Gluconacetobacter diazotrophicus PA1 5: one gene and its partner. The protein of the gene in region 1 interacts with the protein of each later gene in a pairwise test. Links are inferred from orthologs where the notes say so. Each region holds a gene or a part of one and is shown on either strand. Other genes may lie near its edges.

Evidence for each region.
Region 2: the proteins of ndk (region 1) and GDI_RS02415 interact in binary tests that used the Escherichia coli proteins (3 or more experiments, as listed by UniProt). The link is inferred for Gluconacetobacter diazotrophicus PA1 5 from one-to-one orthologs.

The regions. Positions count from the first base shown.
Region 1 is NC_010125.1:2,047,991-2,064,304, reverse strand. What follows is about bases 7,919-10,820. They hold ndk (nucleoside-diphosphate kinase), read left to right. Parts: upstream 7,919-9,109; coding sequence 9,110-9,532; downstream 9,533-10,820. Other genes in these bases: purN (phosphoribosylglycinamide formyltransferase), read right to left, coding at 9,582-10,220; GDI_RS09605 (ABC-F family ATP-binding cassette domain-containing protein), read right to left, coding at 7,919-8,869. Outside these bases: GDI_RS09645 (hypothetical protein), read left to right, coding at 1-65; GDI_RS09640 (HAD family hydrolase), read left to right, coding at 62-643; GDI_RS09635 (AI-2E family transporter), read right to left, coding at 645-1,775; GDI_RS09630 (hypothetical protein), read left to right, coding at 1,958-2,152; GDI_RS09625 (YtcA family lipoprotein), read left to right, coding at 2,300-2,572; multidrug transporter subunit MdtN, read left to right, coding at 2,590-3,624; GDI_RS09615 (FUSC family protein), read left to right, coding at 3,605-5,407; GDI_RS09610 (TolC family protein), read left to right, coding at 5,443-6,969; more of GDI_RS09605, read right to left, coding at 6,992-7,918; GDI_RS09585 (DnaA/Hda family protein), read left to right, coding at 11,445-12,212; GDI_RS09580 (RNA degradosome polyphosphate kinase), read left to right, coding at 12,480-14,624; GDI_RS09575 (Ppx/GppA family phosphatase), read left to right, coding at 14,712-16,208; GDI_RS09570 (CDP-diacylglycerol diphosphatase), read left to right, coding at 16,205-16,314. UniProt on the Escherichia coli protein: Major role in the synthesis of nucleoside triphosphates other than ATP. The ATP gamma phosphate is transferred to the NDP beta phosphate via a ping-pong mechanism, using a phosphorylated active-site intermediate.
Region 2 is NC_010125.1:508,357-516,349, reverse strand. Bases 4,198-7,057 are described here. They hold GDI_RS02415 (5-formyltetrahydrofolate cyclo-ligase), read right to left. Parts: upstream 6,002-7,057; coding sequence 5,393-6,001; downstream 4,198-5,392. Other genes in these bases: GDI_RS02400 (hypothetical protein), read left to right, coding at 6,839-7,057; GDI_RS02405 (hypothetical protein), read right to left, coding at 6,499-6,834; GDI_RS02410 (cell division protein ZapA), read right to left, coding at 6,154-6,495; GDI_RS02420 (TIGR00282 family metallophosphoesterase), read right to left, coding at 4,543-5,358; GDI_RS02425 (acyl-CoA thioesterase), read left to right, coding at 4,198-4,533. Outside these bases: GDI_RS02445 (alpha/beta fold hydrolase), read left to right, coding at 1-580; GDI_RS02440 (DNA-3-methyladenine glycosylase family protein), read right to left, coding at 583-1,275; GDI_RS02435 (energy transducer TonB), read left to right, coding at 1,425-2,585; GDI_RS02430 (AMP nucleosidase), read left to right, coding at 2,616-4,073; more of GDI_RS02425, read left to right, coding at 4,192-4,197; more of GDI_RS02400, read left to right, coding at 7,058-7,234; GDI_RS02395 (thiamine phosphate synthase), read left to right, coding at 7,245-7,883; GDI_RS02390 (fasciclin domain-containing protein), read right to left, coding at 7,905-7,993. UniProt on the Escherichia coli protein: Involved in the removal of 5-formyltetrahydrofolate.

The DNA of each region.
Region 1 (16,314 bases):
AGGATTTCGCCGTGCTGCGCCAGATGGTCGACCAGCAGCCCTATGAGCGAACCGCGTTTCCATGATCGTCGTCCCGCCCGATACGACGGCCCTGATCTTCGATTGTGACGGCACGCTGGTCGATTCCCTGCCGCTTTACCTGAAGGCGTGGCTGGGCGCCTTCGAAACCGTGGCCGACCACAGGATGGCGCCCGAGTGGTTCCATGGCCGGGGCGGCCTGTCCGAGCACATGGTGCTGGACCTGATCGAAGCGGAACTGGGCCGCACGCTGGACCGCGCCGCGATCGTGCGCGCCGCGCGGCAGGGCGTGCTGGCCACCATGGCGGACCTGCGGGAAATCGGCATCGTCGCCGACCTGGCACGGCGCTATCGCGGCCAGTTGCCCATGGCGGTGGCGTCCAGCGGGTCGCGGGAAATCGTCACGGCGGCACTGAGCCATACCGGCCTGATGACGCTGTTCGACACGGTCGTGACCATCGACGACGTGGCCCGCCCCAAGCCCGCCCCCGACCTGTTCCTGGAGGCCGCGCGCCGCCTGGACGCGGCACCGCGCACCTGCCTGGTCCTGGAAGACAGCAACGAGGGACTGGCAGCGGCCGGACACGCCGGCATGCGCGGCCTGGATATCCGCCCCTTTCTATAGGTCAGACGCGGTCCTCCTCATCCAGCGGCGGAGTGGCGCGGTCCATCATGGCCAGCAGGGCCGCGGTCAGCGGCGAGGCCAGGACCAGGCCGGGCAGGCCCAGGATGGTGCCGAACACGGTCTGCGACAGGATGGTCAGGCCCGGCGGCATCTGGACTGCGTGGCGTTGGATCAGCGGCGCCATCACATTGCCTTCGAAAAACTGGATCGCGGCATACAGCGCCATGACCAGCAGCCCTTCGCGCGTGCCCTGCGACAGGCCCAGCAGGATGGCCGGCACCGCCCCGATGAAGGCGCCGATATAGGGGATGAAATTGGCCATGCCCGCGACGACGCCCAGCGCCAGCGCCAGCGGCACGCCGATGAACCACAGCCCCACCCCCGACAGGATGCCGACGACCAGCATGTCCAGCGCCTGTCCCGCCGTCCAGGCCCACAGGGTGCGGCCCGCGACCAGCAGCAGCGTCCGTGCCGCTGGCCGGTGCCCCGGTGGGATCAGCCGCAGCAGTCCGTTGACGTACAGCGCCGGCGACAGCGCGAAATACAGGCCCGCGATCAGGATCACCGCCAGCGTGCCCGCCGCGCCGAAGGCCGAGGACAGGACACCCGTCATCGATCCGGCAATCCGCGAGCCCATGCCGTTATCGCCGCCCCCGGCCTGGTTCCCGCCCAGGGATTGCGGCAGGTAGTCCAATACCGTGCGTCCCATCGTGCTGGCGTTCAACTGGCCGCGCAGCGAATGGGCCTGGGTGGTCAATGCGATGCGCAGCCGGGTCGCCTGTTCGGCAATCGCCGGGCCGCTGCTCCATCCCAGCCCGCCGATGGCGGCCAGCAGCACGACCACCACGAGGCTCAGCGCCAGCCAGTAGGGCAGGCGCGTCCGCCGTTCGACCATGGCCGCCAGATTATGCAGGATCACCGCGATCAGGGTCGCGGCGAACACCACCATCAGCACGTCGCCGATCAGCCAGATCGACAGGACCATCACGGCCAGCAGGATCGCGACCTGGAGCAGGTGATGGATGCGGGCCAGTTGCACGGCGCGCGGGTCCTGTTCCGGCCTGTCCTGTTCCGGTTCGCGCCTGATGGGGCGGGTGTCGGGTCGGCTTTCCGTTACGGCTTTGGTGGGCATGGTCCATCCAGGCTGTGGGGGCGATTGCGATCGTTGGCACATCTGCACGCCCGCGTCGATTCGGGCGACAGCCCCCGGGGGGCGCTTCGTCCCGTCATTCGCACACGCGACGCTTAATGACGGGTTTACCGGCGTGACGCCCACTCGGCATACCGGATGGCGTAACGGACAAGGATGCAGGAATGAACGCCGAAAACGGACAGGACGCGCCCATCGGGTATTACAACGCGCCACATGGCGTCGCGGCGGCGGAACGCGCGCTGGCCCTGGGCGCCTTCGCTATCGGAACCGGCGAATTCGCGATCATGGGCATGCTGCCGGACATGGCGCGCAATCGGTCGGCTGGGCCGGGGCGATCCTGTCGGCCGGCGGCCTGACCATCTTCCTTGGCGGCCTGATGGTGCAGGGGCTCGGGCGGCGGGCCCGGATGCGTCGCGACCGGAGATGGACCTGAGATTTCTGATACGTTAGGGTAACGCAATAGCCGTCAGCCGTCTTAACGCGTGGGGATTTGCGGTTATTTCATGACCTCGCATTCCGCTCCTCTTGCGCGTGTAGCGCCCGTTCTTTTCCTCGGTGGCTGCGCTGTGCGTGGCGCCCCGTCCTTTCCACTGGTCGGGGCCTATTTCCCGGGCTGGATGTTCTGCGCAATGGTGGGTATCGCCGCCGCCGTGGGTTTGCGGGTGGTATTCATACAGACCGGTATCGACGCGATCCTGAGCTTCCGGCTGTTCACCTACGTATCGCTCGGCGTGATCGCGGCGCTCCTGGCCTGGCTGATCTGGTTCGGGCCATAGCGATGCGAAGGGTTTCCATGTCCGGCAGGAAGCCTGTCGGTCTCATCATCGCCGTGGCCTGCGTCGTGGCCGCTGTCCTGCTGGGCGTCCATGTCGCGAACGAGGACAGCGCCCATCCTTCCTCCGACAGCGGGTCGATCGACGCCGAAATCGTGCACATGGCTTCGACCGTCGGCGGCCGACTGGTCGATCTGCCCGTTCACGTCAATCAGGCGGTGCGCAAGGGCGACCTGCTCTATCGTCTCGATCCCGAACCGTACGAGCTGACCGTGCGGCAGGCGCAAGCCAATCTGGCGCTGGCCCAGGCCGAGGTCGAAAACCAGCGACGGCTGGTCTCGGTCAAGACCGCCGACGCCGCCGTGGCACAGGCCCAGACCGCGCGCGCGCGAACCAACCGCGATCTCGCCGCGCGCACGGTCGAACGCCTCTCGCCTCTGGCCGGGCATGCCTATATCCCGTTGCAGCAATATGACCAGGCCCGGGTTGCCCTCCGCGATGCCGAGATATCGCTGGAGCAGGCGCATCGGCAGGAAGCGGCGGCACAGACCGCAATCGGAGACCTGAACAGTTCGCTGGCGGCGCGGGACGCCGCTGCGGCGGCGCTCGATCACGCGCGCTATGAACTCAGGCAGACAACGGTCGTCGCCCCCCTGGACGGCTACGTGACCAGCCTGCGCGTCAAGCCAGGCGAGATTCTGGCGCCGGCGCAGGTGCTGTTCACCCTGATCGCCAACGATGCATGGTATGCCAACGCCAATATCCGGGAGGTCGATCTGCGCCCCATCCGGCCCGGAGACTGCGCGACAGTCCATTCCATGATCGACCGGCACGTGGCCATTCGCGGTCATGTGGACAGCATCGGCTGGGGCGTCCTGTCCGCCGATTCGGCAGGGATCGCACGCGCCCTTCCCGTCGTGCCGCGCGAAATGGATTGGGTGCACGTGGCGCAGCGGTTCCCCGTGCGGGTAAAGCTCGATCGGGCCGACCCGAACCTGCTGCGCCTGGGTGCCACCGCCACCGTCGAGATCCGGCATGGCGCCGCCTGTCCCTGACCGACATATCGCCGATCCCGGGCGCCTGACGCTCGGGCGGGCCTGGAGGCTGGCGTGCGACCCGGAACCGGGGCGTCTCGGCTACGCCCTGCGCATGGCGGCAGCCTGCGCCACGACGGTCCTAGTGGGGGAAATCTGGCAGGTCCCCGACCTCGCCGTGCCCGCCCTGGTCACGATGGCGCTCTGGCAGAAGGACCGCGTGACCAATCTCGTCGCCGGCCTCGCCGTGAATGTGCTGATCCTCGTCATCCTCGCCATGCTGTACGGGCTGATTCGCCTGACGCTCGATCATCCGCTGGGCATCGTCGTCGGCGTGGCGATATTGTCCTTCTGCTTCTTCTTCCTCGGGTCAGCCAGCAAGCTCAAGCCGCTCGCCTATATGCTGGGGCTGATCACCGTCTATGGGCTGATCGCCGTCGATCAGGCGCCGGTCGGCGAGATCGCCACCCGCGCGCTGCTCTACACCGATCTGTTCCTCGCCATACCGGGCCTGGTCATGATCGGGCTCGGACTGATCATCTGCCCGTCGCCCAGGACCGTGCTGATGCGCGCCATCGCAGGCCGCCTGCGCATGGCCATGGCGCTGTTGCGTCATCCCGATGACGCGACGCGCGAGCGCGCCCAGGACATGCTGCGCCAGGGCGGCGCGGGCATGATGGCGAACGTGAAGATGGCGGCGCTGGAAAGGATCTGGAACCGGCGCGACCTCGCCTGCCTGAAGCAGGCGGCCTATTCCAGCATCGGCGTCCTTGCCCTGGCCGACGCGGCGGTGCGAGAAGGCGGATCACCTTGCCCGTCTGCCCTGCTGGAAACATTGGAGGAGATGGCGGCGATGTTCGAGGCGGGCGATTATCCCGCCGATATCGCGCCCCCCGCCGTGCCCTCCAACGAACCGGCCCTTGCCGCAATGGCGGCACTGATCGCGATTTTCACGACCCCGGCACCGGAGGAAAAGCCCCCGGAGGAGAAAAAAAGCGGGGGCTTTTTTTTCCCCGACGCCTTCACGAACCCCGACCATGTCCGCTTTGCCGTGAAGGGCACGGCCGCGGTGATGACCAGCTATTTCATCTTCAAGATCCTCGACTGGCCGGGCATCCATACCTGCATCATCACGTGTTTCATCGTGGCCCAGCCGACGATGGGCGAGATGATTTCCAAGCTCATGCTGCGTATCGGCGGCGCACTGCTGGGTGCCGCGCTCGGCATCGGCTCGATCATCCTGCTGATGCCGCATCTGAACGATATCACCGGGTTCCTGGCTCTTGTCTTCGCGGGCGCGTTCATCGCAGCCTGGGTCAAGACCGGTGACGAACGCATTGCGTATGCGGGATTCCAGATCGGGCTGGCCTTCTTCCTGACGGACATCAAGGATTACGGCCCGACCACCGACATGACCGTGGCGCGCGACCGCGTGGTCGGCATCATGCTCGGCAATTTCATCACCTATGCGATGTTCACCAGTTTCTGGCCCGCCAGCGCCTGGGACAGGATCGCGGCGACGTTGCGGGGCGTCGTCAGGGCCCTTGCGGCACAGCGCGACAGTATCACGCCGCAGGCGCGCGTGACCCATGCGGCCGAGGTGTTGGGCGCGATCTCGGCCAGCCAGCGCACGCTTGAATTCGCGGCCACCGAACCCGTCCATATGCGCGCCGATACGGAAAGGATGTCCCAATGCGGCGAAGCCCTGCGGGATGCCTCCCGGCTGGCCGAAGACCTGCTGATTCCCGAACGCGATGCCCAGACGCGCGCACGTTTCGAACGGTTGGAGAGCCTGGCCTCGTGACCCGTCCCGCCTCCCTCGCAACCATCGGGTTCGCCATGCTCGGGCTGGCCGGTTGCGCCACCCAAGCCCTGCATTCGGCGCCGGACCGGCCCGACGCGCCCTGGCGCCCCAATGTCTCGGCTGCCGGCGAGATCATTCCCGGTCCATGCTGCGCGCGCGGGCTTGCGTTGCCCCCGGGCTACAGCCTGCCGTCCAACCGGAATATCCAGGGCCGTCCGGCGCCGCCCGAACTGCAAGGCGCGCATCCCTATTCGCTTGCCGAACTGATCGACATCGCGCAATCCACCAACCCGGACACCAGGCGCGCCTGGAATACGGCGCGCGACGCGGCGCTGGCGGTGGGCATCGCGCGCAGCACCTATCTGCCGCACCTGACGGCCACCGTGGTGGGCGGCTACAATCATGCGCACGATAGCGGCGCCAACGCGGCCATCGGCAACGTCGATATCGGCGGCACAAGCACGCGGGTGGGCAACGGCGAGGTGCAGACGCTCGGCCTGGAGTGGCTGCTGTTCGATTTCGGCAAGCGCGAGGCCACGATCGACGCCGCCAGACAGAGCCAGCTCGCCACCAACATCCTGTTCACGGGCGCGCATCAGAAACTGATCTACGCCGTAACGCTCGCCTTCTATACCCACGCCGCGGCGACCGCGCGGGTCACCCTGCTCCATCAGGCGCTGGACAATGCGCGCAAGGTCGAGGATGCCGCGGACATGCGGTTACGTCGCGGCCAGGGTACCGTCGTGGATGCGACCCAGGCGAGGCAGGCGACCGCCCAGGCCGAACTGCGGCTGGTTCAGGCCGAGGGCGGTGCGGAGAACACCTATCTCGACCTGATGACGGCCATCGGCATCCCGCCCGGCACGCACGTGCTGACGCAGGATATTTCCGACCGGCCGCTCAGCCTCGCCGACGCGCGCCTGACCGACGACATGATCCAGCGCGACGCCGCGCGACGGCCGGACGTCCTGGCCGCCTATGCCACTGCCCGCGCATCACGCAGCGCGGTCGCGGCGGCGCGGGCGGAGTTCCTGCCCAAGATCTTCGTCAGCGGCAATGTGGCATACGCGACCGGGCGTCTGGCCTTGTCCTCCGTGCCCGGAATCGGCGCGAATGCCGCGCCGACGCTCAATCTGTCGTCGAACAATTTCAGCAGCCTGATCCTGGGCGGCATCACCGTGCCAATCTTCGATGGCGGCATGCGTGCCGCGGCATTGAAACAGGCCAGGAATCGATTCGACAGCGCCGAGACGAATTTGCGCCAGACCCTGGATGAAGCGGTCAAGCAATTGGTTGTCGCCGAAAATGGTGTCCACACGAGCCTGAGCGCCTATGCCGCGTCCGGACGCCTGCAAACGGCGGCGCAGACGAGCTTCGACGCCACATTGTCCGCCTACCGCAACGGCGTCGGGTCCATCACCCAGGCCACGCTGGCGCAAAGCGGTCTGATCGATGCAAGGCTGGAGCGATCGGATGCCTATTACGCCGCCCTGATCGCCGCCTCCAGCCTCGCTTTCGCGGCGGGCGCATTGGGGGATGCGTCCCCAACCGAGCAGCCGTGACCGCGTCGGCGGACTAGTCGGCTCACTCGGCGGCGCTTTCCTCGATCGCCGCCTCGGCCAGCAGCCACTCCTCCTCGGCCTCTTCCTGCTCGCGCCCGATGGCGGCCAGCCGCGTGTTGATCGCCGTGACCTCGTCGGCGCCGCCGGCGGCATAGAGCGCGGGGTCGGCCAGCCGGGTTTCCAGCCGGCCGCGCTCGTCGGCCAGGCGGCTCATCCGGGCTTCGGCGTCCCGTGCCTTCCGGCGGAGGGGGGCGATGGCCTTGCGGGCTTCGGCGCGTTCGCGCCTGTCGTCGCGGCGGGGGGCCGCCGGGGTGGCCGGGCGGGTGGCCGCCCGGGCGCGTTCGGACAGCCATGTCCGATATTCCGCCATGTCGCCGTCGAAGGGCCGCACGGTGCCGTCGCCCACCAGCCACAGCCGGTCGGCGACCAGTTCGACCAGGTGCGGGTCATGGCTGATCAGCAGTACGGCCCCCTCGAATTCCGCCAGGGCGCGGATCAGGGCCTCGCGCGCGTCCAGGTCCAGATGGTTGGTCGGTTCGTCCAGGATCAGCAGGTGCGGTGCCTCACGCGTGGCCAGCGCCAGCAGCAGCCGCGCCTTCTCGCCGCCCGACAGGTCCCGCGTCACCGTGTCGGCGCGGTCGGCATCCAGCCCGAAGCGGGCCAGTTGCGCCCGCACGGCGGTGGGCGGTGCCTTGGGCATGACGCGGGTCATGTGATCGACCGGCGTTTCGCCGGGAACCAGTTCCTCCGCCTGATGCTGGGCGAAATAGCCGACGCGCAGGCGCGGACCATGCGCCACGGTGCCCGAAATCGGCGCCAGCCGTCCCGCGATCAGCTTGGCGAAGGTCGATTTGCCGTTGCCGTTGGCGCCCAGCAGGGCGATCCTATCCTCCATGTCCAGCCGCAGGGTCAGGCCGGACAGGATCGGCCGGCCGCCATAGCCGACCGAAACCCGGTCCAGCGTCAGCATCGGCGGGGGCAGGGGCGCGGGTTCGGGGAAGGCGAAGCGGGTGGGCGCATCCTCGACCACGGTGTCCAGGACCGGCAGCTTCTCCAGCGCCTTCAGCCGTGCCTGGGCCTGCCGCGCCTTGGTCGCCTTGGCGCGGAAGCGATCGACGAAGGATTGCATGTGGGCGCGCTGCGCCGCGATCCGTTCCGCCGCCCGGGCCTGCTGCAGGGCCTGTTCGGTGCGGATGCGCACGAATTCGCTGTATCCGCCCGGCGTCAGCGTCAGCTTGCGTTGGTCCAGATGTGCGATGGCATCCACCGCCCGGTCCAGCAACCCGCGATCATGACTGACGATCAGCGCCGCCCCGGCAAAGCGGGACAGCCAGTTTTCCAGCCAGATCGTGGCATCCAGGTCCAGATGGTTGGTCGGTTCGTCCAGCAGCAGCAGGTCGGGGTTGAGGAACAGCGCCGTGGCCAGCGCCACGCGCATGCGCCAGCCGCCGGAAAAATCCGACACCGGGCGGGCCTGGGCGTCGGCGTCGAAGCCCAGGCCCGACAGGATGGTCGCGGCGCGCGCGGGCGCGCTGTCGGCCCCGATCGCCCGCAGCCGTTCATGGATGTCGGCCAGCCGCACCGGGTCGGGGGTCTGGTCGGCTTCGGCCATCAGGGCGGTGCGTTCGGCGTCGCCGGCCAGCACCGTGTCCAGCAGGTTGGCGTCGCCCGACGGGGCTTCCTGCCGGATGCGGGCCATGCGCGCGCGCGACGACAGGTGGATGGTGCCGCCGTCCGGTGCGATATCGCCCGCGATCGCGGCCAGCAGGGTGGATTTTCCGGCCCCGTTCCGCCCGACCAGGCCGATCTTGCGCCCCGGATCGACGGTCAGCGACGCGCCGTCCAGCAGGGTGCGTCCCGCGATGCGAAGGGTCAGGTCGGAAATGACGAGCAGGCTCACGGGATACGGGGCTCCGGAAGAACGGGCCGGCACGCCTGGCCAACCCTTTGATAGTTATGCAATCCCGTGCGTGGCGGGCGTCGTGCTCCGCCACGTGAACGGCGGACGGGACAGGATTCGTGACGCTGTACCTACCAGTCCGGGGGAATATGCTCTAGATGGCGCGCGTAAGGGGCGCCGGTCCGCAAGGGCGCAAGGGGTCCTGGCCACGCATTTCGAGCAATAAGAAGGAGCCATCCCATGGCGACCGAACGTACCCTGTCGATCATCAAGCCGGACGCGACCCGGCGCAACCTGACGGGCAAGATCAACGCGGTGTTCGAGGATGCGGGCCTGCGCATCGTCGCGCAGAAGCGCGTGCAACTGAGCGAAGCCGAGGCCGGCGCGTTCTATGCCGTGCACAAGGACCGTCCGTTCTACGGCGAGCTGGTGTCGTTCATGGTGTCCGGCCCGGTCGTGCTGCAGGTGCTGGAAGGCGAGAACGCCGTCCTGAAGCATCGCGACGTGATGGGCGCCACCGACCCGAAGAAGGCCGCGCCGGGCACCGTCCGCGCGCAGTTCGCCGAGAGCATCGAGGCGAATTCGGTCCATGGTTCGGACAGCCTGGAAAACGCGAACACCGAAATCGCGTTCTTCTTCGCCCAGACCGAAATCCTGCCCTGATCACGCCGGACGGGCACCCGCCAGGGTGCCCGTCATGCCGACCGGGTTCCTACAGGAACAGCAGAGACCCGATATCCGGCTGCGGCACGGCATCGGGCGTCAGGACCTTGCGCAGGGCCGCCGGATACAGGCGGTGTTCCTGTTCCAGCACCCGTGCCGCCAGCCGGTCCGGGGTGTCGTCCGCGTGGACGGGCACGGCGGCCTGGCCCAGGATCGGGCCGTCATCCATGATTTCCGTGACCAGATGCACCGTACAGCCATGCAGCTTCACCCCGGCCTGCAGGGCGCGTTCATGCGTGTGCAGGCCCGGAAATGCCGGCAGCAGGCTGGGATGGATGTTCAGCATCCGCCCCGCCCAGGCCCCGGTCAGGAACGGGGTCAGCAGGCGCATGTAGCCGGCCAGGCAGACCAGTTCGACCCCGGCCGCGCGCAGGGTGGCGTCGATCGCGTGTTCATGCGCCGCGCGGTCGCCGCGAAAGGGACGGTGATCGATCGCCTCGGCCCGCAGGCCCGCCGCGCGCGCGACCTCCAGCCCCGGCGCGTCGGGCCGGTTGCTCAGGACCAGGGCGATACGGGCCGGGAAGTCCGGCGCCGCGCAGGCATCGATCAGCGCGCGCATGTTGCTGCCGCGCCCGCTGATCAGAATCGCGATCGGCCGCCGGGCGGCGGCGTGGGTGTCGTGCGTCACAGGCTTATCCGGTGAAGTCGGGCCGGGTGGTGAAGCGCAGGCCGGCGGCGGCGCCGGGCGTGCCCTCTTCCAGCCGGCCGATGACGAACGCGTCCTGACCCGCCGCGCGCAGGGACTGCAGCGCCGCGTCCCCGTCGCGGGCGATCAGCACCATGCCGACGCCGCAATTGAAGACCTTCAGCATTTCGTCGGGATCGACCTGCCCGGTGCGGGCCAGCCAGCCGAACACCGGCGGAATGGGCCATGCGCCGCCGTCGATCAGTGCCGTCAGGCCCGCCGGCAGCACGCGCGGCAGGTTGCCCGGCAGGCCGCCGCCCGTAATGTGCGCGGCGCCCTGGATCAGCCCCTGGCGGTGCAGGTCCAGCACCGCCTTCACATACAGGCGCGTGGGCGCCATCAGCGCCTGCGCCAGCGTCTGGCCGGGCGCGAAGGGGCAGGGGGCGTCCCACGCCAGGCCGCTGCGCGCCACGATGGCGCGCACCAGCGAAAATCCATTGGAATGCACGCCGCTGGCCGGCAGGCCGATCAGCGTGTCGCCCGCCGCGATATCGGCGGGCAGCAGGGCCGCGCGTTCGGCGGCGCCCACGGAAAACCCGGCCAGGTCGTAATGGCCGGGACCATACATGCCGGGCATTTCCGCCGTTTCGCCCCCGACCAGGGCGCAGCCCGATTCGCGGCAGCCCTGGGCAATGCCGCGGACGACCTTGGCCGCGTCTTCCACCGCCAGGCGGCCGGTCGCGAAATAATCCAGGAAGAACAGCGGTTCCGCCCCCTGCACGACCAGGTCGTTGACGCACATCGCCACCAGGTCGATGCCCACCGTCTCATGCAGGCCGCTTTCGATCGCGACCATCAGCTTGGTGCCCACCCCGTCGGTGCACGAGACCAGGACCGGGTCGGTGAAACCGGCCGCCTTCAGGTCGAACAGCGCCCCGAAGCCGCCCAGGCCGCCCATGGTGCCGGGGCGGTCGGTCGCACTGGCCGCAGGCTTGATGGCATCGACCAGCGCATCGCCGGCCGCGATGTCACGCCCGCGTCGCGGTAGGTGGCGCCGGCCGCCGGCTGGGGCGGATGCAAAGGGGGGGCGGAGGTCATGTGTCGTGCCTTCGTCGTCGGTGCGCCCCGAATGTCGCCCCCGCGCGGTACGCAGGGGTCGAAGAACGAGGCAAGGTAGGGTAAACGCTCACCGGTTCCTTTACGGCAGGCAGGGCGGCGCGCAAAGCGGTGGTTGAACGGACGGCACAGAATCAGGACGAAACGGCGCCCCGCGATTCGTTCGGCCAGCTTGTGCTGCCCTTCGCGCACCGCACGCGCCATGCGCGGGCCGATTTCGTCGCCGCGCCTTCGAACGGCATGGCCCGGGCCTGGCTGCTGGGCGCCCCCGCATGGCCCGAACACCGGCTGGCGCTGTGGGGCGCCGCCGGAGCGGGCAAGACCCACCTGCTGGATATCTGGGCGCAGGAGCGTGGCGCCGTCCTGCTGACGGGCGCCGATCTGACGCAGGCCACGCTGGGGCGCCTGTTCGACGATGCCCCGGACATGCTGCGGGCCGTGGCGGTCGATGACGCGGACCGGGTGGAGGACCAGCGGGCGCTGCTGCATCTGCTGAATGCGGCGCGCGAGCACCGCGTGGCGGTGGTACTGGCGGCCCGCCTGTCGCCCGCGCGCTGGCCGGTGGTACTGCCGGACCTGGCCAGCCGGCTGCGCGCGACGATGGCGATCGAACTGCGCCAGCCCGAGGACACGCTGCTGCGCATCCTGCTGCTGCGTCACCTGGCCGACCGGCAGATCGTCGTCAGCCAGCCGGTGACGGAATGGCTGCTGCGGCGGTTGCCCCGCACGGCCTCGGCGATCCGCGAGGCCGCGATCCGGCTGGACCACGCGGGGCTGGCCGCCGGCCGGCGCGTCACCCGCGCCCTGGCGCTATCGGTGCTGCACGACATGCTGGCCCATGACGGGGCCCCCGACGAGGCCGACGCCAGGGCCCGATAACGGGCATGGCGGAATAACCGGCGTGACCCATAAACTTCATGGTGCGCCGCGTTGGCATTGCCCCCGTTTTCTGCCTAGTTTGGCAGAATGACGGCGGATTTGTGGTAGGAGACAGGATTGACCAGACCGACGCGCAAGACGCCCGCGCGCCAGCCCTCCGCGCGCCCCGCTCCCAAGCGCTCGGTCCCCAAGCGTACGGGGACGTCCGCGCGGCGGCGCGCCCCGGCATCCGACACGACGCCGCCCGTGCCGCCCCCGCCCGTGGACATGCAGTCACCCACGCGGTTCATCAACCGTGAACTCTCGTGGCTGGATTTCAACCAGCGCGTGGTCGAGGAAGCCGACAACCCCCGCAATCCGCTGCTGGAACGGCTGCGCTTCCTGTCGATCAGCGCCGGCAACCTGGACGAATTCTATTCCGTCCGCGTCGCCGGCCTGGTGGGGCAGGTGCGCGAGGGGCTGGTCACCAGTTCGCCCGATGGCCTGACCCCGGTCCAGCAGCTTGCCGCCGTGCGCACGCGCACGATCCGGCTGCTGCGCGAACAGCAGAGGATCTGGAAGGACCTGCGCGGCCTGCTGGCCGAGTCCGGGATCGTGGTGTGCAGCCTGGACACCATTTCCGACGCCGACCGCGACTGGCTGGACAGTTGCTTCATGGACCGGATCTTCCCCGTCCTGACGCCGCTGGCCATCGATCCGGCCCATCCGCTGCCCTTCATCCCGCATATGGGCCTGGCCCTGTCGCTGCGGCTGATGAGCCGGGACACCGGCCGTTTCGTCATGAGCGCGATGATCCTGCTGCCGGCGCAGATCGAGCGGTTCGTGCGGCTGCCGGCCAACCTGTCGCCGCCCGGCGTGACGCGCTTCATCCTGCTGGAAAACCTGATCGCGTTGTGCATCGACCGGCTGTTTCCCGGCATGGTGGCGGGCGAATGGGGCGTGCTGCGCGTGATCCGCGACACCGACGTGGAATTCGAGGACGAGGCCGAGGATCTGGTCCGGTCCTACGAATCCGCCCTGAAGCGCCGCCGCCGGGGGGTGGTCATCCACCTGGACATCGATTCGCGCATGCCGGCCGACCTGGGGCAGGCGGTGGCGACCGACCTGGCCGTTCCGCCCGACGAGGTCGAGATCCAGCCCGGGCTGATCGGCGTGGTCGACCTGAAGCAGTTGATCGTCGATGACCGGCCGGACCTGCTGTTCCCGCCCTATACCCCCCGCTTTCCCGAACGGGTCGTCGATTTCGGCGGGGACTGCTTCGCCGCCATCCGCGCCAAGGACATGATCGTCCATCACCCGTTCGAAAGCTTCGACGTGGTGATCCAGTTCCTGCGCCAGGCGGCCCTGGACCCGGCGGTGGTCGCGATCAAGCAGACCCTGTACCGCACATCGCGCGACAGCCCGATCGTCAAGGCGCTGATCGAGGCTGCCGAGGCCGGAAAATCGGTCACCGCGATGGTCGAACTGCGCGCCCGCTTCGATGAGGAAGCCAATATCCGCCTGGCCCGCGCGCTGGAGGCCGCGGGCGTGCAGGTCGTATTCGGCTTCGCGGACCTGAAGACCCATGCGAAGCTCAGCCTGGTCGTCCGGCGAGAGGGCGGGTCCCTGCGGTCCTACGCCCATTTCGGGACGGGCAACTACCACCCGATCACGGCCCGGATCTATACCGACCTGTCCTTCTTCACCTGCGATCCCGAGCTGGCACGGGATTCCGCGCGGCTGTTCAACTACATGACCGGCTATGCGCTGCCCACGCGGATGGAAGCCATCGCCTTCTCGCCGGTGACGATCCGCCGCACGCTGGAGGAACTGATCGAGGGCGAGATCGAGCATGTCCGCGCCGGCCGTCCCGGCCAGATCTGGCTGAAGATGAACTCGCTGGTCGATCCCGACCTGATCGACCGGCTGTACCGGGCGTCGTGTGCCGGGGTGCGCATCATGGGCGTGGTGCGCGGAATCTGCTGCCTGCGGCCCGGCGTGCCGGGCCTGTCGGAAAACATCCGCATCAAGTCCATCGTCGGGCGGTTCCTGGAACATGCCCGGATCTTCGCCTTCGGCGACGGGCACCGGCTGCCCTCGCGCCAGGCCCGCATCTATATCTCGTCGGCCGACTGGATGGTGCGCAACATGGACTGGCGGGTCGAAAGCATGGTGCCGATGCGCGACCCCACCGTCCATGCCCAGGTGCTGGACCAGATCATGGTCACGGACCTGAAGGATAACCTGCAATCGTGGATCCTGCAGCAGAACGGTGTATGGAGGCGGCTGGAGCCGGGTGCGAAACCGTTTTCGGCCCATGACTATTTCATGACCAATCCCTCGCTGTCCGGTCGCGGCCGGGCCGCGCAGGACAGCGCGATCCGGGTCAGCACCGCGCTGCCCCGCCACCAGGACCGGATTCTCGATGATTGAGGATGTCGCCATGACGCAGTTCCCGCATCAGGCCAGTTCCCTGCCGCCCGCCCCTCCGTCACCCGCCGCGCGCGCGTGCGGGGCCCGATGACCCGGGCCGGCAGCACCCATCGCCGGTCGGCCGTCGTCGATCTGGGGTCGAATTCCGTCCGGCTGGTCGTCTTCGACGGTATCACCCGCAATCCGATTCCCATCTTCAACGAAAAGGCCGTGCTGCGCCTGGGGCGCGGGCTGAACGCCACCGGACGCCTGAACGAGGAAGGCGTCGGCGCGGCCATACAGGTCATGGACCGGTTCTATGCCATTGCCCGGGGCATGGATGCCGATCCGTTCGAAATCCTGTCCACGGCGGCCGTCCGCGATGCCTCCAACGGGGGGGAATTCGTCGAGACCCTGCGCGCGCGGATGCCGGGCGTGCCGATCCGCATCCTGTCGGGCGAGGAAGAAGCCGATTATTCCGCCACCGGCGTGCTGTGCGGCCTGCCGGAGGCCGACGGGCTGGTGGCCGATATCGGTGGCGGCTCGCTGGAACTGATCCGCCTGTCCGGCGGGCAGAAGCTGGATGCCTGCACCCTGCGCCTGGGCGTGATCCGGCTGAACGACCGGTCCGAGAACGATCTGGCGAAGGCGCGTGCCATCGCGGATGCCGACATCGCGCAGGTCGGATGGCTGGACGACATGCAGGGGCGGCCGCTCTACCTGGTCGGCGGCGCCTTCCGCGCGCTGGCCCGGCTGCAGATCGCCCGCACCAATTACCCGCTGAATATCGTGCATCTTTATACGATGTCGGGCGACGGCGCGAAGGACATGGCCGACTGGGCCGCCAGCACGCCGCGCCGCACGCTGGAACGCCTGCCCGGCGCGCCGCGCAAGCGGCTGGACGACGTTCCGTTCGCCGCCACCGTGCTGCGCCGCCTGATCCGCCGCGTCCAGCCGACCTGCGTGGTGGTTTCGGTCGATGGCCTGCGCGAGGGCTGGTACATGCGCCGCGTCGCCGCATCGGTGAAGGCGCTGGACCCGCAGGAAGCCGTGGCGCATGAGATGTGTACCCGCCTGGGACGCAGCGAGACCCTGCCCGACCGGCTGATGACATGGACCGCGCCGCTGTTCGCCGACGAAGACCCGTCGATGCGCCGCCTGCGCCGTGCCGCCTGCCTGATGTCCGATATCGGTTCGTACGATCACCCGGAATATCGGGCTGAACAGACTTATCTGCGCGTGCTGCGCATGCAGGGGGTGGGGTTCGACCACCCGGCCCGCGCCTTCGTCGCCCTGACCCTGGCCGTGCGGTACGAGGCCGAACTGGGGCAGGAGTTCCTGCAGCCGTCGCGCCTTCTGCTGCCGCCCGAACAGTACGGGCGCGCGGTGGTGCTGGGGCTGGCGCTGCGCCTGGCCTATACGGTCTGCGGCGGGACCGAGGAACTGCTCGACGGAACCTGGGTGGGCATGTCGAAGCAGGGCCTGGCACTGCACCTGTCGGCCGGCCGTGGCGTGGTGCGGGGCGAGAGCGTACGCCGCCGCCTGGACCGGCTGGCCGACGCCCTGTCGCTGCCCGCCCGGATCGAGGAGGCCGCCACGGCATGAAGCGCGTCCTTCTGGGTGCCGCCGTTCCGGCCATGCTGGCGGCGGGCATCCTGCTGACGGTGGCCAGGGCCAGCGGTCCCGCACGGCTGAACAATGATCCGAACGT
Region 2 (7,993 bases), 1.5 Mb from region 1 along the record:
CGACGACCTGCTGGATACGCTGGCCCACCACGCGGCGCTGCCCGCGACCCTGGTGGGCCATTCGATGGGGGGCAAGGTCGCGATGACGCTGGCCCTGACCCGGCCGGGCATGGTCCACAGCCTGCTGGTGGCCGATATTCCGCCGGCCCGTACCGGGCACGGCCAGTTCTCGCTGGGCGAGCAGATGCTGCGGGTGAAGTTCCCGCCCTACCTGAACCTGGCCGAGGCCGACGCCCTGCTGCGCCCCGAAATCCCCAATGCCGACGTGCGGGCGCTGATGCTGCAGAATATCCGGCTGGGCGAGAATCCGGGCTGGATCATCGGGCTGCGCGACATCGTGTCGTCGATGACCAACATCGAAAGCTGGCCCTACATCCCCGAGGGCTATACCTATCCCGGACCGACCCTGTTCCTGGCCGGCGGCAATTCACCCTATATCCGTCGGGAACATTTCGGGGTGATGCGCCGGCTGTTTCCCAATTACTGGCTGGAACGGATCGAAGAGGCCGGCCACTGGCTGCATGTCGAAAACCCGACCCGCTTCGCCGCGCTGCTGGAAGCCTTCACCGAACAATATTGACGCTACGCGGTCATGGGGTTGGCGCGGTCCGGCGGCTTCACCGCATCCGCCGCGCGCCACAGATACCACGCCGCCGCCGACCGATAGGGGCTCCAGTCCGCCGCAATAGCAGCCAGTTGCTTCGGTCGGGGCTGGGCGTCCAGCCCCTTCAGCAATCGCCACCCCTCGCGCACGCCGAAATCGTCCACCGGCATGATGTCCAGCCGGCCCAGCGAGAAGATCAACAGCATTTCGACCGTCCAGCGCCCGATGCCGCGCAGGCTGACCAGGCGGGCGATCAGTTCGGCGTCTGACAGCGATTCCGCCTGGCGGCGCGAGGGCACCAGCCCGTCCAGCCGCGCCTTGGCGACGCCATGCATCGCCACGATCTTGGACCCCGAGAACCCGCAGCCGCGCAGGGCTTCGACCGGCAACGCCAGCAACGCCGCCGGATCGGGGAACACGCCGCCGGCCAGCGCCACCATCCGCCCCAGAATGGCCTGCGCCGCCCGCCCATGAAGCTGCTGATGCGCGATGGCGTCCACCAGCGCCTCGTACGGCTCGCGCGCCGCATGCATGCGCAGGCCGCACGGCCCGATCCGGGCCACCAGGGCCGCCAGATCGGGATCGGCGGCGGACAGGTGGGCACGAATGGCGCGGTCCAGTTCGGGGGACACGGCGGAGATCGGTTCGGAGACCGGAACGACGGATGACATGCCCCATGGCAACAGAGTTCTTGTGGCAACACAATCCTGTCGGTGGCAACATGACAGGGTGGCAACATGACAACGGGATCGCCACAGGGTAGGGTCCCGATCGCAATGGAACGCGCCGCAGGCGACCACGCGGAGAATCCCGGCTTTTCATGACGGTGACACTCAGTCCTTCCTCCCGCCACCGCCAGGCCGAGGAGCCCGTCCTGATCCCGCGCGGCAAGGGAGCAGGGCGTGGCCCGGGGCGTCCGGCCGCCCCCGAGGCGTCCGCGGGCCGCCCTGACGGGCGCGAGGGCCTGCGCCCCGTTCCGGTAGCCCGCCCCCACGACTATCGCCCCCTGCGCCGTGCCGGCGCGCCGATGATTCGCCCCGACACGTTGGAAGAACCGGGCGTCACCACCGTCCTGGGCCTGTCGGCGGCGCTGCACCTGATCCTGCTGGCCATCATCCTGCAGGCGGCGCGGCATCATGCCGGCACCCAGTCGGCGCCCGAAAATCCGTCGGTCGAAATGATGTTCGCCCCCCCCGCGTCCAGCGGGCTGCAGGGGCGCAATTCACCCGACCAGGCCGGCGGGTCCGGGGCGCAGCCCAACAAGCCCACGCCCGATACCCCGCAGCCCGAGCAGCCGCAGACCAGCGATTCGTCGCCGTCGCCGACCGTGCCGTCGCCGCAGACGCCCGCCGCGCCGCCGCTGCCGCGCACGCCGTCGGACCAGACGCTGCCCGACCAGCCATCGACCTCGCCCCCCAATCCGGCGCAGCAGAGTCCCGGCCAGGCTGCCCAGCCCGCGCCGCACCCGACGCCGCATCACACCCGGCCCGCGCGCCCGCGCGCGCCCACCCATGCGCCGTCCCCCTTCGATACGCCGATGGACCTGTCCTTTGCCCCCTCACCCGGTCCGACGCGCCAGCGGCGCGGGCGGGCCGGCGGGTCCGGCAGCCCGATCGACCTGTCGGTCGGCCCGCTGGTCCGCAACGGGCAGCTCAACACCCCCTATTCGACCCAGACCCAGATCCACGGCGTCAGCGAAGATTACGGCGAGGAGATCGATCGCTGGATTCGCAGCCACATGTTCTACCCCGAGGAAGCCGCCCGCGCGGGCGAGGACGGCGAGTCCTCGGTCCATGTGGTGCTGGACCGCAGCGGACGGGTGAAGGCGGTGCGCCTGACCGGCCAGTCGGGGTCGTACTACCTGGATGCCGCCACGACGGGCATGTTCCATGGCGCCGAACTGCCGCCCGTGCCCCCGGACATGGTCGGGGACCATTTCGATATCGACCTGACGATCAACTATATCCTGCTGCGGCGCTGACCCCGCCCCGGCGTGCGAGAAGGGCGGCACATGACCGACGACATGGCGACGATCCGCGACCGGATGGGCACGGATTTCGAGGCCTTCACCGATGCCGGCGAAGCCGTGGAGCGGATCGCCAAGATCTATGACTCCGGCGTGCGGGCACTGCGCGCGGCCTTCGCCGGCCGCAAGGCCGGGGACGGACCGGCGCCGACCTATCCCTATCTGGCCTTCCCGGTCGATCGCTCGCCGCCGCCCGAGGAAATGCGCCCGCCCTTCGACGTGGTGCTGGAGCCGGGATTCTACGGCACCACCCTGACCCGTCCGGAACTGTTCCGCGAGTATTGGCACGAGCAGATCGACATCCTGCTGCGCCATTACCGCCAGCCGGTGCTGGTCGGCCGGTCGCGGCGGCCGATCCCGCTGCCCTATGTGATGGAAGAGGCCGTCACCGCGATCACCGAGGACGATCTGCGCCTGCTGCAGCGCCATTTCGCGCTGCCCGACCTGCATGCGACGGACGACATGATCGCCAATTGCGCGCTGATCCCCCAGCCGGGCGAGCCGCGTCCGCTGGCGCTGTTCACCGCCGAGCGGACCGATTATTCGCTGGCGCGGCTGCATCATTACACCGGCACGTCGCCCCGCCATGTGCAGCGCTTCATTCTGCTGACCAACTACCAGCGCTATGTCGACGCGTTCCGCGACTATGGCCGTGCGCAGGTGGACCAGGGGGGCGAGTACGACCGGTTCGTCGAACCCGGCGACCTGATCCATCGCCGGCATGACGCGGCCACGGCGCCCCAGCATGCCGGCCTGCCGCAGATGCCGGCCTATCATTTGTGCCGCCCGGACGGGGACGGCATCACGCTGGTCAATATCGGCGTGGGGCCGGCGAACGCGAAGACCATTACCGACCACCTGGCAGTGTTGCGGCCGCATTGCTGGCTGATGGTGGGGCATTGCGCCGGGCTGCGCCGGACGCAGCGGCTGGGCGATTATGTGCTGGCCCACGGCTATGTCCGCGACGACCACGTGCTGGACGACGACCTGCCGCCCTGGGTGCCCGTGCCCCCGATCGCGGAGGTGCAGGTCGCCTTGCAGGAGGTCACGGCCCGCGTGACCGGGCTGCGCGATTCGGAACTGAAGACCCGGCTGCGCACCGGCACGGTGATGACGACCGACAACCGGAACTGGGAATTGCGGCTGAATGCCCTGTTCACCCAGATCAACATGTCGCGATCCATCGCGGTGGACATGGAGTCCGCGACCATCGCGGCCAACGGCTTCCGCTTCCGCGTGCCGTACGGAACGTTGCTGTGCGTGTCGGACAAGCCGCTGCATGGCGAACTGAAACTGCGCGGCATGGCGAACGCGTTCTATCGCGAGCGCGTGTCGCAGCACCTGACCGTGGGGATCGAGACGATGCGCCTGCTGCGCGCGCAGGGGGTGGACCGCCTGCATTCCCGCAAGCTACGCGGCTTCGACGAACCGCCCTTCCGCTGACCCTTCCGCCCTTCCATCCCAGGAGCCTCGCGTGACCGCCACCCGCACCGCACCGGAACCTACCGCCCCGCAATCCGCCGGCCGCCCGACAGTCGCGCCCACGATCCGCGTGGTGGCGATGCCGGCCGACGCCAATGCCTCGGGCGATATCTTCGGGGGCTGGCTGATGTCGCAGATGGACCTTGCCGCCGGCACGGCGGCGGCCCTGCGCGCCCGGGGGCGCTGCGTGACGGTTGCGATCGACAAGGTGGTGCTGCACCAGCCCGTGCTGATCGGTGACGAGGTCAGCCTGTACGCCACCATCACCCGGGCCGGACGCACGTCGATGTCGATCCACGTCGAGACCTGGCGCCGCGCCCGGCATTCACACGAGAGCATCAAGGTGACCGAAGGCGTCTTCACCTTCGTCGCGATCGACGACGAACGCCGGCCCCGGCCGCTGCCGCCGGAAGGGGAGTGAGGCGATCGCCTAGAAATCCGGCATCGTCGGGGCCAGGTGCCCGCCCATGCGCAGCGGCGCCATGCGTCGGGCCAGGCCGGTCGCGTCGTCGGTTTCCACCATCATTCCGGCCAGGCTTGCCTCGCCCTCGGCGGGTTGCAGGCGCTCGCCGGGCATGCGGCGCAGGAAGCGGGCGATGGCCGCGTCCTTGCCCATGCCGATCACGCTGTCATAGTCCCCGCACATGCCGGCGTCGGTCTGGTAGGCCGTGCCGCCCGGCAGGATGCGGTGATCGGCCGTGGGCGTGTGGGTGTGGGTGCCCACCACCAGCGAGGCGCGGCCGTCCAGCACATGGCCCATCGCCCATTTCTCGCTCGACGCCTCGGCGTGGATATCCACCACCACCGCATGCACCGTCACGCCCAGCCGGTGCCGGCCCAGAATATCGGTCACGGCGCGGAACGGGTCGTCCAGCGCGTCCATGAACTGGCGGCCCATGACATTGACCACCAGCGCCTTGCGCCCATCGACCAGCCCGACCACGACGCTGCCCTGTCCGGGCGTGCCGGGGGGATAGTTGGCGGGGCGGATGATGCGGGGCTCGGTGCCGATCTGGCCCACCAGGTCCTTGCGGTCCCAGGCATGGTTGCCCAGGGTGATGACATCGGTCCCGGCGGCGAACAGGTTCTGGGCGATGGACAGCGACAGGCCGAAGCCATGGCTGGCGTTCTCGCCATTCACCACCACGAGGTCCAGCCGCAAATCCCGCCGCAGGCCCGGCAGCGCGGCGATGACGGCGTCGCGCCCCGTGCGCCCGACGATATCACCCAGAAACAAGATCCGCACCCGGCCTTCCTTTTCCCGTCGTCCGCCCCGGACGTCAGGCGCCGCAGCGGATGGTTTCGCGTTCGGTCACGATGACCGGCAGGGGGACGTCATGACGCCCCACCGGCACCGCCGGCACTTCCTGTGCCGACAGCCCGTAGCCCGCCGCCGGCACCGAATCCAGTCCGGCCAGCGTGCGGTCGTAATAGCCGCCCCCGTATCCCAGCCGGAAGCCCCGCCTGTCAAAGCCCAGCAGCGGCACGAACACGAAATCGGGGCGCGCGACCGGGCCGTCGGGATGAAGCGTGCCGAACCGGCCCGCCTGCATCGGCACGCCCGGGCGCCACAGGCGAAAGCGCAGGGGATGGCCGCGCGGGGGCGTTTCGGGCAGCAGCACGCCATAGCCGCCGTGATGCAGTTCGGCGCACAGGCCGCGCAGGTCGATTTCACCCGGAAGGGGCCATACGGCGGCAACCGTGGCGCCCGGGCGCAAGCCGGCACGGACGCAATCGGCCATGCGCCGGCACAGCGCGGCAGGCGTGTCCGCCGGCAGCGGGGCGGCGCGAAGGGCGCGCAGCCGCCGGCGCAACGCCGCCTTGGCCTCGGCCAGCGCGGGCGCGTCGGATGCGGAATCGTGTTGGGGAAGAATGTGCGGAGCCACCATGGCCGTTGGTCTTTCAGCCCTCCCGGACCTGCTCACGCAGGTGGGCGCCAGATAACATGACCAGGATCACGCCAGAGCCAGCTCCCTAAGGAAGTGCTTATCGGCCCAGGGGTTGAGTTGCCTGACAAGCCGGGTAGCCCCGCCCCTGCAATCTAGTCCTGTTCCAGCGCCGCCGCAATGTTTTCCGCCCGTTCGACCAGCAGGGCGAGTTGCTCGCGCCGGCGGTCGTTCTCGACGCGGGCCTGCCTGGCTTCGGCCAGTTGACGCGATGTGTCCTCGGGCATCTTCTCGGCCGACAGATCGTGGATTTCGTCAGCCATCAGCAGCGCGGCCAGGGCCAGGATGCGGGCCTCGCCGCTCTGGCCGCCCATGGCGCGGATGCGGTCGATACGGCGCTCGACCTCCTGCGCCATGGCCTGCAGGTGGCGTTCCTGCCCGTCCTTGCAGCCGATGACATAGGAATAGCCGTTGATACGGACCGTCACCTGCGCCATGGGTCAGCGATCCTCGTCATCATGGTCGGCATCGGGACCGATCGCGTCGCGGACGCGGGCGATCAGGATATCGATGTTGGCGGCCAGGGCATGCAGGTCAATAGCGTGGGGATCGGGGGCCTGCGGAGCGGGCGCATACGGAGCGGCCGCCGGCGCGGCCTCGCGCCGACGGTCCAGCGCGAACGCGATTCGGTTCAGCGCCTGTTCCAGCCGGTCGGCGGGCTCCATCGCCCCTGCCCCGCCCGGCTTGTCCGATCCTTCAGCCTGCCCCACGGTCGTGCTTCCCGCCCCCTCGACGATGCTTCTTGAACAGATCGCGCGCGCGGGGTTCAACGTCAAGCGAATGATCCATCCCGCCCCCCCCTTGCGCGTCTTCACCGTCGCGTCGGCAGCGCAGATCCGCGCCGTGCTGGCCGCCCTGCGCGCGGGCGGCGGGGAAGACGCCGCGTCCTGGGCCCTGCTGTCGCCGCCCGATGCCGGATGTTTCATGGGCCCGGCCTGGTGGCGGGCGCTGCTGGCGGAAACCGGGGCCGGGCTGCCCGCCTACCTGGATTGCGGCGCCTCGGCCGGGCGCGCGGTCGAGGCGCTGGGCCTGGGGCTGCGCCATATCGTGCTGCATGCGTCCTGTCCGCAGGGGGATACCGTGCGGCTGCTGGCCGCGTCGCTGGGGGCCACATGCCTGGACCGCCGCCCCGGCACCCCGTGCCCCCCTGTCGCATTCGGCCGTCACGCCGTATGATCGATGTGCGATGAATGACTGCCAGCTCTATCTTGTCACCCCCCCTGCCCTTGATCCGGCCGCGTTCGCGCCCGATCTGGCCCGTGCCCTGGATGCCGGTGCGGTCGCCGCCGTCCAGCTGCGCCTGACGGACGCCACCGACGACGCCGTCCTGCGCGCCGTCGACGTGCTGCGCCCCGTGGCGCAGGAGCGGGATGTCGCCTTCATCCTGAACGGCCGGCCGGACCTGGCCCGCCGCACCGGATGCGACGGCGTGCATATCGACGCCCCGGACCTGCAGGACGGCACGGAGTTGGCCCGTATCCGCGCCATCCTGGGCGAGGACCTGCAACTGGGCGTTTCCTGCCGCGACAGCCGCGACCTGGCCATGCGGGCGGGAGAGGCCGGGGCGGATTACGTGTCCTTCGGCGCGTTCTTTCCCTCGGCATCGGTGGAAACCCCGGTCCTGGCGGACCCCGCGCTGCTGGCCTGGTGGACGACGATGATGGAATTGCCGGTGGTGGCGATCGGCGGCATCACGCCCGCGAACTGCGCGCCGCTGGTGCAGGCGGGGGCGGATTTCCTGGCGGTGATCGGCGCCGTCTGGTCGCATCCCGACGGCCCGGCGGCCGGCGTGCGCGCCATGAATGCCGCCATCGACGCGGCCTGACCCCGAAGGCCTGATCGACGGTCAGCCGGGCCGGGGCGCCGGCGGCAGCAGGGACTGGGTCAGGTAGAGCACGCCGTTGGATTGCGGCAGGCCCTCGATCCACACGCGCG